Regions from separate parts of the Micromonospora sp. NPDC049201 genome, predicted to be linked through region 2. Evidence: riboswitches for the same ligand, from Rfam matches in the RefSeq annotation. Region 2 holds a riboswitch; the other holds the start of a gene.

Region 1 (8,848 bases), on a different contig from region 2:
TCCGACCGGTGCCGCCGGGGCCGCGCCGTGGCAGGCTGTCCGGCGTGAAGATCTACGCCGACCGTTTCCCGACCGCCCTCCGCCAGCTCCTGACCGACCTGCTCGTGGTCGTCTGGGTGTACGCGGCGATCCGCTTCGCGCTCTGGCTGCACGACCTGGTCGAGAAGCTCGCCGTACCCGGGCAGAAGCTGGAGGGCGCCGGCGGCGGCCTCGCCGACAACCTGGCCGACGCCGGCGGCAAGGTGGGCCGGGTGCCGCTGGTCGGCGACGAGCTGACCGCGCCCTTCACCCGGGCCGCCGACGCCGCGCGCGCGATGGCCGAGGCCGGCCGGGACCAGCAGGAGCTGGTCGGCCAGTTGGCGCTCGCGTTGACCGTCGCGGTGCTGGTGTTCCCGCTCGGCCTGGTGTTGTTCGGCTGGCTGCCGCTGCGGGTGCGCTGGATGCGCCGGGCCGGCGCGGCGAAGGCGATGTCCGCCGCGCCCGCCGGCCGGGACCTGCTGGCGTTGCGCGCGCTCACCGGTCAGCCGCTGTCGAAGCTCCAGCGGATCGCGCCGGACGTGGCCGAGGCGTGGCGGCGCGGCGACGACGCCACCGTCGACGCGCTCGCCGCGCTGGAGCTGCGCGGACTGGGGTTACGCACCGGCCGGTAGGGTGTCCCGGTGCTGTACTTCCTGATCGTCGTGGCCGTGCTGCTGCTGGCCTACGCGGGCGTGCTGGTGAGTTTCGTCCGCAAGGGCCGCAAGATCCCGCCGGCGGCCTACCTGGTGCTGGCCGCCCTCAACGGCCTGATCCTCGCCGCGGTGATCGCCTGGGCCATCGCCCGCCGCTGAGCGGGTGTTAAAAGGGGCCCCCTCCTCTACCGGAGGCGTTAACAGGGGGCCCCTCCTTTCACAGTCGGCGGCGGACGTCGTGGGCGGTGGAGGGGCCTGGGGTCCAGGGGGCCACCCAGGGGAGGTCGGTTGGTGGGGTGATCACGCCGGTCTCTACCGAGGCGTAGCGGCCGGCGACGATCCGCTTCGCGGCGGCCACGTCGACCGAGTCGGTGTTCGACCAGAGGCCGGTGAACAGCTCGTCGACGCGCAGCCGCGCCTGGCGGCAGAACAGGTCGGCCAGCTCGATGTTCTCCGGGTGTTCGAGCCGCTCGGCGTACGCCCGGACGCAGACCGCGGACATCGCGAACAGCTCCGCGCCGATGTCCACCACCCGGCCGAGGAACGCCTGCTTGCGCTCCATCTTCCCCTGCCACCGGGACATCGCGTAGAACGTCGACCGGGCCAGCTTGCGGGAGGTCCGCTCGACGTGCCGCAGGTGCCCGGCCAGCGGCCCGAACTCCTGGTACGCCCCGGGCGCCTGCCCCTTGCCGACCGCGAGCGTCGGCAGCCACTTCGCGTAGAAGGCGCCGGCCCGCGCACCGGCGGCGGCCTTGCGGCCAAGGCCGGCGTCCGGGTCGATGATGTCGCCGGCCACCGAGAGGTGCGCGTCGACCGCCTCGCGGGCGATCAGCAGGTGCATGATCTCGGTGGAGCCCTCGAAGATCCGGTTGATCCGCAGGTCCCGCAGGAGCTGCTCGACCGCGGCCGGTCGTTCGCCCCGGGCTTCGAGTGAGTCGGCCGTCTCGTAGCCGCGCCCGCCCCGGATCTGGATCAGCTCGTCGGCGATCCGCCACGCCATCTCGCTGGCGTAGAGCTTGACCAGCGCCGCCTCGATCCGGATGTCGTTGCGGTCGTCGTCGGCGAGCAGGCAGGACAGGTCCAGCATCGACTCCATGCCGTACGTGGTGGCGGCGATGAACGACAGCTTCTTCGCCACCGCCTCGTGCTCGCCGACCGGCCGGCCCCACTGGACCCGGTCGGCGGCCCACTCCCGGGCCACGTTCAGCGCCCACTTGCCGGCGCCCACGCACATCGCCGGCAACGACAGCCGGCCGGTGTTCAGCGTGGTCAGCGCGATCTTCAGGCCCTTACCCTCGCCGCCGATCACGTTCTCGGCCGGCACCACCACGTCGTGGAACCGGGTGAGGCTGTTCTCCAGGCCGCGCAGCCCGACGAAGGAGTTACGCCGTTCCACCGTGATGCCCTCGCTGTCGCCCTCGACCACGAACGCGGTGATCCCGCCGCGCCGTCCCTCGGTGGCTGGCACCCGGGCCATCACCACCAGCAGGGTGGCGACCGTGCCGTTGGTGGCCCAGAGCTTCACCCCGTTGAGCCGGTAGCCGGTGCCGTCCTCGGTGGGCTCGGCGGTGGTGGCCAGCCGCGCCGGGTCGGAGCCGACGTCCGGCTCGGTGAGCAGGAACGCGGAGACCTCGCCGGCGGCCAGCCGGGGCAGGAAACGGTCCTTCTGCTCGGGCGTGCCGAACATCTTCAGCGGCTGCGGCACGCCGATCGACTGGTGCGCGGAGAGCAGCGCGCCGATCGCCGGGCTCACCGAACCGGCGAGCATCAACGCCCGACAGTAGTGCAGGTTGCTGAGCCCGAGGCCGCCGTACTTCCGGTCGATCTTCATGCCGAACGCGCCGAGCCGGGCCATGCCGTGGAACACGTCGTCCGGGATCCGCGCGTCGCGCTCGATCGCCGCGCCGTCCACCTCGGCGCCCAGGTACGCCCCGAACGCGTCGAGGAACTCCTGCGCGCGGGCCACGTCGGCCGGGTCGGACCGGGGCCACGGGTTGATCAGGTCGAGCCGGAACCGGCCGAGGAAGAGTTCCTTGCCGAAACTGGGCCGGTCCCAGGCCGCCTCGCGGGCCGCCTCGGCGACCTGGCGGGCCTCCTTCTCGGAGACCTGGCCGGCCTCGGTGGGCAGCGGTCCCACCCCGTCGGCGTTGTTCTGTGTCGTGGTCACGGCTGCCTCCTGGATGGTCGGTCCGGCTGCGATCGACGCGCTCGACGAAAACGACGCTACCCCCGGGTGTTACCCAGGGGTAGCGTCGCGTGCACGTCCGATTTGGCGGACCCTCAGTCGCCGGCCAGCGTCTGCGGGTCGTCGTCATCGTCGTCGACGTCGTCCTCACCCCAGTTGCGCCGCGCGAACGGCAGGATCGCCCAGAACGTCAGGAACCAGATGCCGGTGAGCGCGCTGAGCAGGAACGCGATGGGCCGGTCCAGCACGAAGTCGCTGACCAGCAGCACCGAGCTGACCATCGCGATCAGCATGAAGAACAGGCCGCCGGTGGCCATCCGGTGGGCGAAGCGGACCAGCTCCGGCTTGCGGCCCTGCCGGAACAGCGCCCGGTGGAACGCCACCGGCGAGATGATCATCGCGGCGGACGCGGCGGCGGCCAGCAACGCCACGATGTAGACGTCACGCTGGAACTCGGTGGTCCGGGTGAACCCGTTGCTGAACGGCAGCGTCAGCAAGAAGGCGAAGAGGATCTGCACGCCGGTCTGCGCGACGCGCAGCTCCTGCAACAGATCGGCGAAGTTGCGCTGCCAGCGCTGCTTCTCGGATTCCTTGGACACTCGCGAACCTCCGGTGAAGACGGCACGGCCGGCGGGTGAACACCCGCCGGCAGCAGCGCCTGTGCCCGATTCGGGCGCTCGCGAAACCGGCTCACGATCCCCGGCGGATCCGCCCCGCGTACCGGGCTTCCAGTTCGGCGTTGTACTCGTCGCCGCCGGTGATGTTGGCGGACAGGTAGACCGGCGGTCGCTCCCCCGCCGCCACCAGCCGGGCCACCACCTCGACGGTGATCTGCTGGGCCAGCAGCGCGGCGGTGATCGACGAGACCGCGCCGACCGCGCCACCGCCGGGCAACGGCAGCGTGGCGTCGCCGTACGGGGCGCCGTTGTCCAGCACCACGTCGGCGAAGTCGGCCAACTTCCGCCCGGACGGGTGCCGCGAGGTCATCCGCGCCGAGTGCCGCGCCGACGTGATCGCCACCAGCCCGTGCCCGCGCTGCTTCACGATCGACGCGAACTCGACCATCGCCCCGTTCACGCCCGAGTTGGAGGCGAGCACGAACACGTCCGGCGGCCGGACCGGGGCCAGCTCGTAGAGCCGGTGCGCCACCGCCGGCTCGCGTTCCAGCTTCGGGCCGAGCACGTCGGCCGGCTCGCCGCCGTGCAGGACCAGGTCGCGCAGCGCGATGCGGTTGGTGGGCACCAGCCCGCCGGCGCGGCCGGCGATCTCCATGGCGAGCGCCTCGGAGTGCCCGGTGCCGAACGCGTGCACCACCCCGTCGGCACGGAGCGCCGCCACGATCAGATCGGCCGCCTCCGCCACGTTCCCCCGCTGCTCGGTGGCCACCCGCTGCATCGTCGACGTCACCGTCGCCAGGTACGCCTCGGCGCTCACCGTCATGCCTCCTCCGTCCCTCGGACCCGGGCCAGGACCGCCTCGACCAGCGGGCCCGGGGCCTCGTCGGGGATCCAGTGGCTGACGCCGGACAGGGTCACGAACCGGTAGTCGCCGGTGACGTGTCCCGCGCACGCCTCGGCGGCGGTCCGGCCGACCGCCACGTCCCTGTCGCTCCAGACGTACGTGGTCGGCACCGCCACCGGGCCGACCGCCTTCATGTCCGACCCGCTCATCGCGCGGTACCAGTTCAGCGCCGCGGTGAGCGCCCCCGGCTCCCGCATCGGGTCGGCGTACCGGGCGACGGTGGCCGCGTCGCCGACGCCGCGCAGCATCCGGCGCAGCACGGCGCCGTGCAGCGCCAGCAGCACCTTCTCCGCCTTGCCCGGCATCCGGAACAGCGCCATGTAGGCGGACTTGGCCTTCTGCCGGGGATCGTTGGCGAGCGCGTGGCCCATCGCGGCCGGGTGCGGCACCGACACCGCGGTCAGCGTCCGCACCCGCTCCGGGTGCGCCGCCGCGAGGCCCCAGGCCACGATCGCGCCCCAGTCGTGGCCGACCAGGTGCGCGGCGGTCACCCCGAGCGCGTCCAGCACGGCCGCCGCGTCGGCCACCATCTCCGGGATCCGGTACGCCTCGACCGCCGCCGGCCGCGCGCCGGGCGAGTAGCCGCGCTGGTCGAGCGCGTACGTGCGCAGCCCGGCGGCGTGCAGCGCGGGCGTCACCGCGTCCCACTCGCCGGCGTGCTGCGGAAAGCCGTGCAGCAGCAGGACGGGGTCGCCGCCCTCGGGGCCGCCGGTGCGTACCTCGAACGTCAGATTTCGCGCCTCGACCCGCATGATCGCCAGCCTACCGACAGTCGCCCTGCTGGGCCCGGCCCCGACGTCGGTGCTAGCGTCTGCGACGAGACAACTTCACATCCGACAGGGGAGCGCACAGCGCTGAGAGTGCGGGCCGGTGCCCGCAGACCCTCGAACCTGATCTGGGTAATGCCAGCGCAGGGAGTTCGGTCGACCTCCAGCCGCGTCGACGTCCGGCATTCCGGGCGCGGCGTGCGTCTTCTCCTGGTTCCTCACCACGAACTGGGAGCCACCGTGAACCACACCGACAGCAACCGCTGGCGTACCGTCGACATCGTCGTCGCCTCGGTCATCGCCGTCGCCTTCGGCGTCGTCTTCTGGGCCTGGGGCCTGCTCTGGAGCGCCACCGACGCGGCGTTCGCGTTCTTTCCGCCCGCGCAGGCGGTGCTCTACGGCGTGTGGCTGATCCCGGCGGTGCTCGCCGGCCTGATCATCCGCAAGCCGGGTGCCGCGCTCTACTGCGAGACGGTGGCCGCGATCGTCTCCGCGCTGCTGGGCAGCCAGTGGGCGGGCATCGTGATCCTCCAGGGCCTGATGCAGGGCATCGGCGCGGAGTTGGCGTTCGCCGCCTTCCGCTACCGCTCGTTCAAGCTGCCGGTGGCGGTCCTGGCCGGCGCGCTGACCGGCCTGGGCGCGGCGATCTTCGACTTCGTCTACTGGAACAAGGCGTACGAGCTGACCTCCTACCGCATCCCGTACGCGCTCATCACGATCGTCAGCGCCACCGTGATCGCCGGCCTCGGCGCCCACCTGCTCACCCGCGCCCTGGCCAACACCGGCGTCCTGGACCGCTTCCCCGCCGGCCGCGACCGCGCCCTGGTCTGACGGGTTCCCGCCGTTGATCAAGGAGTTTGCGTCGGCGGCGGGCGGTTTCCCTGACGCGAACTCCTTGATCAACGAGGCTGGGGAGGGGGTGGCGCGGTGAGTGGGGTGGTTCTGCGGGGGTTCGGGTGGCGGCACGGGGGGCGGAAGCGCTGGGCGGTGCGTGGGGTTGACCTGCGCGTCGAGAGCGGGGAGCGGGTGCTGCTGCTCGGGGCCTCCGGTGCGGGCAAGAGCACGCTGCTGGCGGCGCTGGCCGGGCTGCTGCCGGAGGACTCCGGCGAGCAGGAGGGCGCCGTCGAGATCGACGGGCTGGACCCGCGCAAGGCCCGCGAACGCGTCGGCGTGGTGTTCCAGGACCCGGAGACCCAGCTCGTGATGGCCCGCTCCGGCGACGACGTCGCGTTCGGGCTGGAGAACCGCGGGGTGCCGGCCGAGGAGATCTGGCCCCGGGTCGACGAGGCGTTGCGCCGGGTCGGCTTCCCCTACCCCCGGGACCGCCCGACCGCCGCGCTCAGCGGCGGCGAGCAGCAGCGGCTGGCCCTCGCCGGGGCGCTCGCGCTGCGTCCCGGACTGCTGCTGCTCGACGAGCCGACCGCCAACCTCGACCCGGCCGGCGCCGCGCTGATCCGCCGGGCGGTCGCGGACGCGCTCGACCCGGACACCACGCTGATCCTGGTGGAGCACCGGGTCGCCGAGGCGCTGCCGCTCGTCGACCGCGTGGTGGTGCTGGAACCGGGTGGCGGCGTGCGCGCCGACGGGCCGCCCGGCGCGGTCTTCGCCGCGCACGGCGAGGCGCTGGCCGCCGCCGGGGTCTGGGTGCCCGGGCACACCGTGCCGCCGCGACACGCCACCGCGCCGGCCGGCGACGTGCTGCTCACCGCCGACCGGCTCGGCCTGCCGCCCCGGCTGGCCCCCACCGACCTTCGGGTACGCGCCGGCGAGGCGCTCGCCGTCCTCGGCCCGAACGGCGCCGGCAAGTCCACGCTGGCGCTGCTCCTCGGCGGCCTGCTGCGCCCCGGCACCGGCACGGTCACCGCGGCCACGGAACTGGCCGGGCGGGACGCGCGCACTCCCCCGCACCGCTGGCGGGCGCCGGCGCTGGCCCGCCGGATCGGCTCGGTCTTCCAGGACCCGGAGCACCAGTTCGTCACCGGTACGGTCCGCGACGAACTGGCGCTCGGCCCGCGCCGGACCGGGCAGTCCGAGGCGGCGGTCACCGCCACCGTGGACGCGCTGCTGCACCGGCTGCGACTGGACCGGCTGGCCGGCGCCAACCCGTACACCCTCTCCGGTGGCGAGGCGCGGCGGCTGAGCGTGGCGACCGCCCTGGCCACCGCGCCCCGCCTGCTGATCTGCGACGAGCCCACGTTCGGCCAGGACCGGCGCACCTGGCGGGAACTGATCGACCTGCTCGCCGAGCTGCGCGACGCCGGCCACGGCGTGGTCACGGTGACCCACGACGCCGACTTCGTCGCCGCGCTGGCCGACCGGACGCTCACCCTGGACCGCCCGGCCGGGTCCCACGAGCCGGGCCGTCCCGGTTCGGCGCGGCACCCGTCACCGCCGGGCCCTCCCGGTTCGGCGCGGCACCCGTCACCGCCGGGCCGTCCCGGTTCGGCGCGGCGTCCGTCACCGCCGGGCCGAGGGGCGGGTGCGACGTGATCGACCTGGAGCCGGTGGCGACGCCGGGCGCCCCGCTGGCCCGGCGCAACCCGGTGGCGAAGCTGGCCGCCGCGATGGTGTTCACCATCGTGCTGGTGGCGACGCTGGACCCGGTCGCGCCGGCCATCGCCATCGCGGTCGAGCTGGCCGTGCTGCCGCTGTTCGGGGTCCGCTACCGGGTGCTCGCCCGCCGGGCGTGGCCGCTGCTGGCCGCCGCCGTCGGCATCCTGGTCACGCTGGTGCTCTTCGCCGCCGACCGGTCCGGGCCGGTGCTGGTCGAGGCCGGGCCGGTGCTGGTCACCCAGGGCGTCCTGGTCACCGCGCTGGGGCTGGTGCTGCGCATGCTCGCGGTGGCGCTGCCCGGCATCATCGTGTTCGCCACCACGGACCCGACCGAACTGGCCGACGCGCTGATCCAGAACGCGAAGGCGCCGGCCCGGTTCGCCATCGGCGCGCTGGCCGCGTTCCGGCTGGTGCCGCTCCTCGAACAGGAGTGGCGGATGATCAGCATGGCCCGCCGGGCCCGGGGCGTGGACGCCGGCCGCAACCCGGTGGCCAAGCTGCGGCTCTTCGCGTCCACCGCGTTCACGCTGCTGGTCGGCGCGATCCGGCGCGGCACCCGGCTGGCCGTGGCGATGGACGCCCGGGGCTTCGACGCGGGAACCCCGCGTACGGTCGCCCGCCGACAGCGCTTCACCCGCGCGGACGCCCTGCTCGTGCTCGCCGCCGCCCTGCTCGCCGGTGCCGCCCTGACCACGAGCATCCTCCTGGGCACCTTCCGCCCCCTGATCGGCTGACCCCTCCCCCGCGCCCCCTCCCGGCCCGGCGATCATGAAGTTGACGGCGTTCCCTGTCCGTTTTGTCGCTGCCAACCTCATGATCGACGCGCCGCGGGGCGATCTTGGAAGGAAACGGCCCTTGGCGGGGCCGGAAGCTTCCAAGATCTGTTGCGATCTCCGCGCACCCCCGTGACGGGGGTGCGCGGAGATCGGGGACGGGTGAGGATCAGCTGCGCCGGAAGGCGTAGAACCGGTTCTGGCCGGCTCGCTGGCTACGGCCGGCCAACCGGGCGTCGCGGCCGGCGGACGGGCCGGCCTTCGGTGCCGAGCGAGCCGACGTCGAACCAGCCGACGTCGAACCAGCCGGCTCCGACCCGACCGGCGCTGAACCAGCCGACACCGGACCGGCCAACGCCGAACCGGGCGTCGAACCGG
Region 2 (8,848 bases):
GTGGCGGCCGGCCCGCCGGTTCCGTGACTGGTCGGGCAGGCTCGTGGTGCGGAACGTCGGGCTGACCGGGACCGGCACGGTCGGGCCTGCGGTCGCGGCGGGCACCGGCTGCGGCACCGGTGGTGCGGGCTGGGGCACCGGCGTGGGCTCCCGGGGCGGTGTGGGCACCGGCGCGGGTGGCGCGGGGGCGGGCGCCCGGGCGTCATCGAGGGTCGGGCGGGTGGCCCGGGCCGGTGGCAGCGACGGCGTGGGGAAGCGGGACGGCGACGGGCCCGCCGGTGGCGGCGTCGCGACCACGGGCCCGACCGGGGCCGGCCCGGGCTCCGGATATTCGAGGAAGGCGTCCTCATCGGACTCGTACCGGTACACCATGTGGGATAGAGTAGGGCCGATTATCCCTTTCAGGGGGAATATCGGGAAATTCCGACAGGGTGGCGTCGCCCCCTGCCCGCCGTACCGTCGACCGGCCCGCCACCCGCCGGTGCGAGAATGCCCGCGTGACCGGCGACCACTACTTCACCGCTGAGCCCACGACCCCGGCCCGCCCGCGCGAGGTCGAGTTCTCCGTCGCCGGGCGCGACTACACGCTCACCTCGGCCGGCGGGGTCTTCTCCGCCGACCGGCTCGATCCTGGCACCGCCGTGCTGCTGCGCAAGGCCGACCTGCCGGCCGCCGACGCCGCCGGCCCGCTGCTCGACATCGGCTGCGGATTCGGCCCGATCACCTGCGTCCTGGCCACGCTCGCGCCGGCCGCCACGGTCTGGGCGGTGGACGTCAACGAACGGGCCCGCGCGCTCACCACCGCCAACGCCGCCCGCGTCGACGCGGCCGACCGGGTCCACGCCGTCGCCCCGGACGACCTGCCGCCGGACGTCACGTTCGCGCAGATCTGGTCGAACCCGCCGATCCACGTCGGCAAGGCCGAACTGCACGACCTGCTGCTGCGCTGGCTGCCCCGGCTCACCCCGGACGGCGTGGCCTGGCTGGTCGTCGCCCGGCACCTCGGCGGCGACTCGCTGCACCGCTGGCTTGTCGAGCAGGGGTGGCAGGTGCAGCGGCACGCCAGCCAGAAGGGCTACCGGGTGCTCCGCGTCACCCGGTAATCCGGTGTCGGCCGGGCCGCCGGCTCGGGCAGGATGCCCGCGTGGGATACGTGGACGTGGCAGGGGTCGGGCACATCCTCCCGGACGGGCGGGAGCTGTTCCGCGACGTGTCGTTCCGGGTCGGCGAGGGCGCCAAGGTGGCGCTCGTCGGCCCCAACGGCGCCGGCAAGACGACGTTGCTCCGGATGGTCGCCGGTGACCTGCCGGTGCCCACCGGCGCGATCGCCCGCGCCGGCGGGTTGGGCGTGATGCGGCAGTTCGTCGGCATGATCGGTGACGAGTCGACGCTCGCCGACCTGGCCCTGTCACTCGCGCCGCCGGCGCTGCGCGACGCCGGGCACCGGCTGGTCGAGACCGAGGCGGCCATGCGGACGGCCGAGGTCCGGGGCAAGTTCAGCTCCGCCGCCGGCAAGGCCCAGCTCGCGTACGCCGACGCGCTGGCCGCCTGGGGCGAAGCCGGCGGGTACGACGCCGAGGTGCTCTTCGACACCGTCACCACCATCGTGCTGGACCTGCCGTGGGACGCCGCCCGGGACCGACCGGTCCGGACGCTCTCCGGTGGCCAGCAGAAACGCTTCGCGCTGGAGCTGCTGCTGCGCGGCCCGGACGAGGTGCTGCTGCTCGACGAGCCGGACAACTTCCTCGACGTACCAGGCAAGCGGTGGCTGGAGGCGCGGCTGCGGGAGTCCGCCAAGTCGGTGCTCTACGTCTCGCACGACCGGGAGCTGCTGGCACAGACCGCCGACCGGGTGGTCGCCGTGGAGGGCGGCAGCGCCTGGGTGCACCCGGGCGGCTTCGCGAGCTGGCACGACGCGCGGGTGGCCCGGCACGCCCGCCTCGACGAGCTGCGCCGGCGCTGGGACGAGGAACACCAGAAGCTGCGCGAACTGATGCTGATGTACAAGCAGAAGGCCGCGTACAACGACGGGCTGGCCTCCCGCTACCAGGCCGCGCAGACCCGGCTGCGCAAGTTCGAGGAGGCCGGGCCGCCGCCCGTACCCCCGAAGGACCAGGACATCCGGATGCGGCTGACCGGCGGGCGGACCGGCAAGCGCGCGGTGATCGCCGAGCAGCTTGAGTTGGACGGCCTGACCTACCCGTTCGACCTGGAACTCTGGTACGGCGACCGGGTCGCGGTGCTCGGCGCGAACGGGACCGGCAAGTCGCACTTCCTGCGTCTGCTGGCGCGCGGCGGCACCGACCCCGAGCCGGGCAACACGCCTGTCGACGGCGCTGCCGCGCTCGCGCCGGTCGCGCACGGCGGTGTGGTGCGGCTCGGCGCCCGGGTCCGGCCGGGGCACTTCTCACAGACCCACGACCGCCCGGAGCTGATGGCGAAGACGCTTGTCGAGGTGCTGTGGCGCGGCGACGAGCACCGGGCCGGCATGGACCGGCACGCGGCCATGGCGGCGCTGTCCCGCTACGAGCTGGCGGGCCAGGGCGACCAGCGCTTCGGCACGCTCTCCGGCGGCCAGCAGGCCCGCTTCCTGGTGCTGCTGCTGGAGCTGTCCGGGGCCACGCTGCTGCTGCTCGACGAGCCGACCGACAACCTCGACCTGGCCTCCGCCGAGGCGCTGGAGGCTGGGCTGACCGCGTTCGACGGCACGGTGGTCGCGGTGACGCACGACAGGTGGTTCACCCGGACCTTCGACCGGTTCGTGCTGTTCCGCGGCGACGGGGACGTGGTGGAGACGCCGGAGCCGGTCTGGGACGTCGGATGATCGACCAGGAGCTGGTCGACCGGCTCTGCGCGGTCGACGGCGTGGTCGCGGTGGCGCTCGGCGGCAGCCGGGCCCGCGGCGAACACCGGCCCGACTCCGACTGGGACGTCGGCCTCTACTACCGGGGTACGCCGGACGTGGCCGGGCTGCGCGCGGTCGCCGACTCGGTCGCCGACAGCCCGGTGGACCTCACCGCACCCGGCGGCTGGGGCCCCTGGGTCGACGGCGGCGGCTGGCTGCGCGTCGGCGGGGTGGCGGTGGACTGGATCTACCGGGACCTGGACCGGGTGCACCGGGTCTGGGCGGACTGCCGTGCCGGCCGCTACACGGTCGAGGTGCAGGCCGGGCACCCGCTCGGGTTCTACTCGCCCGCGTACGCCGGGGAGGTCGCGCTCGGCCGGGTGCTGGGCGACCCGACCGGCGAGCTGACCGCGCTGCGGGCCGAGACCGTCCACTACCCGCCCGCGCTCGGCGCGGCACTCGTGGCCGGCGGCTGGGAGACCGGCCTGCTGCTCGACGGCGCGGCCAAGGGCGCGGCCGGCGGCGACGCCGGGTACGTGGCGGGGTGCCTGTTCCGGGTGGTCGGCGTGCTCGCGCAGGCGCTGCACGGCCGGGCCGGGCGATGGCTGGTCAACGAGAAGGGCATGCTCGCCTCGGCCGGGCGGCTGCCGGGCACGCCACCGGACCTCACCGCCCGGGCGCAGGCGCTGCTCGGCGCGCTGGGGCGTACCCCGGTCGAGCTGGCGGCGACGGTCGGTGCCGCCCGGGCGCTCGTCGCCGACGCGCTGGGCTGAGACGCCCGGGCCGGCGGGCCCGGCCCGGTGGCAGCCGGTCGGGCTCGTCCCGTGCTCGGGCGGCGGCGGGCATAGGGTGGGACTCGTGAGTGAGATGACCTACCGTCGGCTGGGCGACTCCGGACTCGTGGTGTCCGTGGTCGGCATCGGCTGCAACAACTTCGGCCGCAAACTCGACAGCGACGGCACCCGGGCGGTGGTCGACGCCGCGCTCGACGCCGGGATCACCTTCTTCGACACCGCCGACATCTACGGCGAACCGCAGGGCGGCTCCGAGGAACTGCTCGGTCAGGCGCTCAAGGGGCGCCGCGACGACGTGGTGGTCGCCACCAAGTTCGGCATGGACATGCACGGCGCGAACGGGCCGGACCACGGTGCCCGGGGCGCCCGTCGCTACATCGCCCGCGCGGTCGAGGCGTCGCTGCGCCGGCTCGGCACCGACCACATCGACCTCTACCAGATGCACGAGCCCGACCCGGGCACGCCGATCGACGAGACGCTCGCCGCGCTGGACGACCTGGTGACCGCCGGCAAGGTGCGTTACCTCGGCAACTCCAACTTCGCCGGCTGGCAGATCGCCGACGCCGACTGGACCGCGTCGTCGGCGGGGCGTACCCGGTTCATCTCCGCGCAGAACCACTACTCGCTGCTGGAGCGGGGGGTGGAGGACGAGGTGATCCCGGCCTGCGAGCGGTTCGGCCTCGGCATGCTGCCGTTCTTCCCGCTCGCCAACGGGCTGCTCACCGGCAAGTACAAGCGGGGCGAGGCGCCCCCGACGGGCAGCCGGCTGGCCGGCGGCGGCCGGTACGCCGAGCGGCTGGCGGCGGCGCGCTGGGACACCATCGAGGCCATCGAGGCGTACGCCGCCGAGCGTGGGATCAGCATGCTCCAGGTGGCCATCGGCGGGCTGGCCGCCCGGCCGGCGGTGACCTCGGTGATCGCCGGCGCGACCACTCCGGACCAGGTACGCGCCAACGCCGACGCGGGCACCTGGCAGCCCACCGACGAGGACCTGGACGCCCTCGACGCCCTCCTCTGACGTCCCGCCCACCCGTTGGGTGGGCACTCGGTGAGGGGAACGTCATGGCTGTCTCCACGTCGGCCCGCGCAGCATCGGCCGGGTGCGCAGCCCTTCGTTGACGGCTCGACTACCCCGGAACGGCAGGACCGCCAGGCAACGCGGGACGCGGGCGTGGGTCGACATCCTGGCAGCGTGTCGTCACTCGACGGTCACCCGCCGTCCCGGTCCGTCGGGTGGCGCGGTCCTGGGAAAAAACTCACCCGGTCTTCCGTACGGCGGGGAGGCGTCGTACGGTAGCCGCAAGTGACCCACGGGAGCCCGGTGTGGACCGGGCTGAGAGGGGGGCTGACAGCCCCCGACCGTTGAACCTGATCCGGGTAATGCCGGCGCAGGGAGGAGCGTTGCCGTGCCGTCCCTGGGACGACTGCATCTCATCACCGACACCCGACCGGGGCGGAATCCGCTCGGCGTGCTGCGTGCCGCGCTGCCGGTGGGCCGCGCCGAACTCGTCGTACAGGTCCGCGTGACGGACGACGCCACCGACCGGGAGGCGTACGAGCTGGCCCGCCGGGTGGTCGAGGCGTGCCGGCCGTACGGCACGTGTTGCCTGGTCAACGACCGGTTGCACGTGGCGCTCGCGGTGGGCGCGGCCGGTGGCCACGTCGGGGCGGACGACCTGCCGGTGGCCGCCGCCCGCCGGGTGCTCGGCGTCGACGCGGTGCTCGGCGCGACCGCCCGGGAGCCGGGCGCCGCCCGGGCCGCGGTCGCCGCCGGAGCGAGCTACCTGGGTGTGGGCCCCTGCCACGCCACCACCACCAAGCCGGGGCTGCCCGCGCCGATCGGCCCGGACGGGGTACGCGCGGTCTCCGCGGCGGTGACCGTGCCGGTGATCGCCATCGGCGGGGTGACCGCCGCGGCGGTGCCGGCGTTGCGGGCGGCCGGGGCGTACGGGGTGGCGGTGGTCGGCGCGCTGTCCGAGGCGGCCGACCCCGCGCACGCCACCGCCGAGCTGCTCGGTGCGCTGACGTGTTAAGCGGGGGCCCCTCCTCTACCGAATGCGTTAACAGGGGGCCCGTCCTTTCCGAGGTGGGGGTGGTGGGGGCGGGGCCGGTGGGGCTGGCGATCGCGTGGCGGTGCGCGCAGCGCGGGCTGCGGGTGAGCGTGTACGACGACCGGCCCGGGTCGGGCGCGTCGCGGGTGGCCGCCGGCATGCTCGCCCCGGTCGCCGAGGCGTACTTCGGCGAGCGGGAGCTGACCGGGCTGCTTGTCGAGTCCGCGGCCCGGTGGCCGGCGTTCGCCGCCGAGCTGGCCGAGGCGAGCGGCGTCGACCTGGGCCACCGCACCGAGGGCACGCTGGTGGTCGGGCTCACCGCCGACGACCTGGCCGAGGCGGGGCGGCTGTGGTCGTACCAGCAGGGTTTGGGGTTGCCGATCACGCCGCTGCGCCCGTCGGCGCTGCGCGACCGCGAGCCGGCGCTGGCCACCCGGGTGCGCGGCGGCGCGGTCGCGCCCGGCGACCACCAGGTCGACCCGCGTCGCCTGGTCGCCGCGCTGCGGGTCGCGGCGGAGCGGGCCGGCGTGACGTTCCGGCCGGCGCGGGTCGGCACGCTGTCCGAGGTGGACGCGCGGGTCACCGTGGTCGCGGCCGGCTGCGGCGCGGCGGCGCTGACCGGGCTGCCGGTCCGGCCGGTGAAGGGCCAGGTGCTGCGGCTCCGCGCGCCCGCCGGCGGTCCGCCGGGCTTCCGGCACGTGATCCGGGGGTACGCCGACGGCGAGCCGGTCTACCTGGTGCCCCGGGCCGACGGCGAGGTGGTGGTCGGTGCCACCGTGGAGGAACGCGCGGACGTCGAGGTGACCGCCGGCGGTGTGCTTCGGCTGCTCCACGCCGCCGCCGAGCTGGTCCCCGAGCTGACCGAGTACGCGCTGGTGGAGGCCGCCGCCGGGCTGCGCCCGGGCACGCCGGACAACGCGCCGGTGATCGGGGTGCTGCCCGGCCGACCCGGCGTGCTCGCCGCCACCGGGCACCACCGGCACGGCATCGTGCTCACCCCGGTCACCGCCGACCTGGTCACCGAACTGATCGTCAACGGCGAGCCGGATCCGGCGCTCGCCCCCTTCAGCCCGGCACGGTTTTCGAAGGAGCGCCTGTGGAACTGATCGTCAACGGCACCGGGCGGACGCTGCCCGACGGCGTCACGCTCGCCGAGGTGGTCCGCGCGGTCACCGGTCAGCAGCGCGGCCTCGCGGTCGCGGTCAACGGCGAGGTGGTGCCGCGCGGTGGTTGGCCGGCGAGCGTGCTGCGCGACGGCGACCGCGTCGAGGTGCTCAGCGCCGCGCAGGGCGGGTGACCGGGATGTCCCTGGAGATCGGCGGCGTGCCGCTCGGCTCCCGGCTGGTGCTCGGCACCGGCGGCGTGGCCAGCCTGGACGTGCTGGAGGCGGCGGTCCGGGCGTCCGGCACGGAGGTGGTGACGCTGGCGCTGCGCCGGGTCGACACCACGCCGGGTGGCGCGGGCGGGCTGCTCGACCTGCTGGAGCGGTGCGGGGTACGGCTGCTGCCGAACACGGCCGGCTGCCGGACCGCGGTGGAGGCGGTGAAGACGGCGCACCTGGCCCGGGAGGCGTTCGACACCGACTGGGTGAAACTGGAGGTGATCGGCGACGAGCGCACGCTCCTGCCCGACGGGGTGGAGCTGCTGCGCGCCGCCGAGGAGCTGGTCGCCGACGGGTTCACCGTGCTGCCGTACACGTCGGACGATCCGGTGCTGGCCCGGCGGCTGGCCGACGTCGGCTGCGCCGCGGTGATGCCGGCCGGGTCGCCGATCGGCTCCGGTCTGGGCATCGGCAACCCGCACCACATCCGGCTGATCCGGCAGGCCGTCGACGTGCCGGTGATCCTCGACGCCGGTATCGGCACCGCCTCCGACGCCGCGCTCGCCATGGAGCTGGGTTGCGACGGGGTGCTGCTGGCCAGCGCCGTCACCCGCGCCGCCGACCCGGTGGCCATGGCCACCGCCATGCGCCACGCGGTCGAGGCCGGGCGCCTCGCGTACGGCGCCGGCCGCATCCCCCGCCGCTCCCACGCGCTCCCGTCCACCCCCGACGACGGCCGGCCCGACCTGTGACCGGCACCCGCGTCGCCACCGTTCCCGGCGGGCGGACGCGTACCAGCATCCGCGACTGCCCGGCCGGAGTGGTGCTGCTGACCGATCGGCGGGTCGCGCGGGCGCCGCTCGTCGAGGTGGTGGCGGCAGCCGTCGACGGGGGAGTGCGGTGGGTGGTGCTGCGGGAGAAGGACCTGCCGCGCGCCGAGCGCCTGGCGCTCGCCGTCGAGCTGCGCGCGGTCCTGGCCGACGTCGGCGGCACGCTGATCGTGGCCGGACCGGACCCGCTCGACGGCGACGCCGTGCACCTGCCGGCCGCCGGCCCGTACCCGCCGCCGCGCCTCGGGCTGGTCGGTCGCTCCTGCCACGACGCCGCCGAACTGACGCGACTGACCACCGAGGACTACGCGACGCTGTCCCCGGTCCTCCCCACCCGCACCAAACCCGGCTACGGCCCACCGCTGGGCCCGGAAGGGCTGCGCGCGCTGGTCGCGGTCAGCCCGGTGCCGGTGCTCGCGCTCGGCGGCATCGAGACCCCGGCCCAGGTCACGGCCTGTGTTGACGCGGGTGCCATCGGCGTCGCCGCGCTCGGCGCGATCATGCGCGCCTCCGATCCCGCCGAAACCGCCACCGCGCTGGGCAGCGCCTTCCAGGAGGCGTTCACCCCGGTTGTCGCGCACCCCCCACCCGACGGCGGAGATCCCCACGAGAGGGCTGCGGCCGACCGTGACCACGCAGGGATCAAGCCTGACCGCCCGGAGTGGGCACGGTCGGCCGCAGCCCCCACCGCAACCAGAGAAGGAACGCAGTGACGCCGCAGGTACTACTCACCATCGCCGGCTCCGACTCCGGCGGCGGCGCCGGCATCCAGGCGGACCTGAAGACGTTCGCCGCGCTCGGCGCGTACGGGACGAGCGTGCTCACGGCCGTCACCGCGCAGAACACGCGCGGCGTGGACGCCGTCCTGCCGTTGCCCCCGCAGACCGTCCGCGACCAGCTCGACAGCGTGCTCGGCGACTTCGACGTCCGGGCCGTGAAGACCGGCATGCTCGGCACGCCGGCGGTCGCCGAGGCGGTGGCCGGGGCGGCCCGGGACGGGCGACTGC

What was found. Region 2 has a riboswitch for thiamine pyrophosphate ahead of thiE (thiamine phosphate synthase). Riboswitches for the same ligand answer to the same signal wherever they lie in the genome.
Region 1: it holds a riboswitch for thiamine pyrophosphate, as region 2 does, so the genes downstream of both, ACZ6O5_RS21330 (ECF transporter S component) here and thiE (thiamine phosphate synthase) in region 2, are expected to answer to the same signal.

What each region holds. Positions count from the first base shown of each region.
Region 1 covers NZ_JBVJHM010000009.1:235,280-244,127, forward strand. The annotation lists gene ACZ6O5_RS21300 (hypothetical protein) at 45-650, shown strand; gene ACZ6O5_RS21305 (hypothetical protein) at 660-830, shown strand; gene ACZ6O5_RS21310 (acyl-CoA dehydrogenase family protein) at 889-2,838, opposite strand; gene ACZ6O5_RS21315 (DUF6328 family protein) at 2,952-3,455, opposite strand; gene ACZ6O5_RS21320 (sugar isomerase domain-containing protein) at 3,547-4,296, opposite strand; gene ACZ6O5_RS21325 (alpha/beta fold hydrolase) at 4,293-5,129, opposite strand; TPP riboswitch at 5,206-5,312, shown strand; gene ACZ6O5_RS21330 (ECF transporter S component) at 5,385-5,975, shown strand; gene ACZ6O5_RS21335 (ABC transporter ATP-binding protein) at 6,072-7,634, shown strand; gene ACZ6O5_RS21340 (energy-coupling factor transporter transmembrane component T family protein) at 7,631-8,431, shown strand; gene ACZ6O5_RS21345 (hypothetical protein) at 8,640-8,848, opposite strand, start outside.
Region 2 covers NZ_JBVJHM010000002.1:156,422-165,269, reverse strand. The annotation lists gene ACZ6O5_RS04420 (hypothetical protein) at 1-372, opposite strand, end outside; gene ACZ6O5_RS04415 (class I SAM-dependent methyltransferase) at 498-1,103, shown strand; gene ACZ6O5_RS04410 (ABC-F family ATP-binding cassette domain-containing protein) at 1,145-2,824, shown strand; gene ACZ6O5_RS04405 (nucleotidyltransferase family protein) at 2,821-3,618, shown strand; gene ACZ6O5_RS04400 (aldo/keto reductase) at 3,695-4,657, shown strand; TPP riboswitch at 4,940-5,051, shown strand; gene thiE (thiamine phosphate synthase) at 5,046-5,672, shown strand; gene thiO (glycine oxidase ThiO) at 5,666-6,796, shown strand; gene thiS (sulfur carrier protein ThiS) at 6,787-6,987, shown strand; gene ACZ6O5_RS04380 (thiazole synthase) at 6,993-7,763, shown strand; gene ACZ6O5_RS04375 (thiamine phosphate synthase) at 7,811-8,554, shown strand; gene thiD (bifunctional hydroxymethylpyrimidine kinase/phosphomethylpyrimidine kinase) at 8,551-8,848, shown strand, end outside.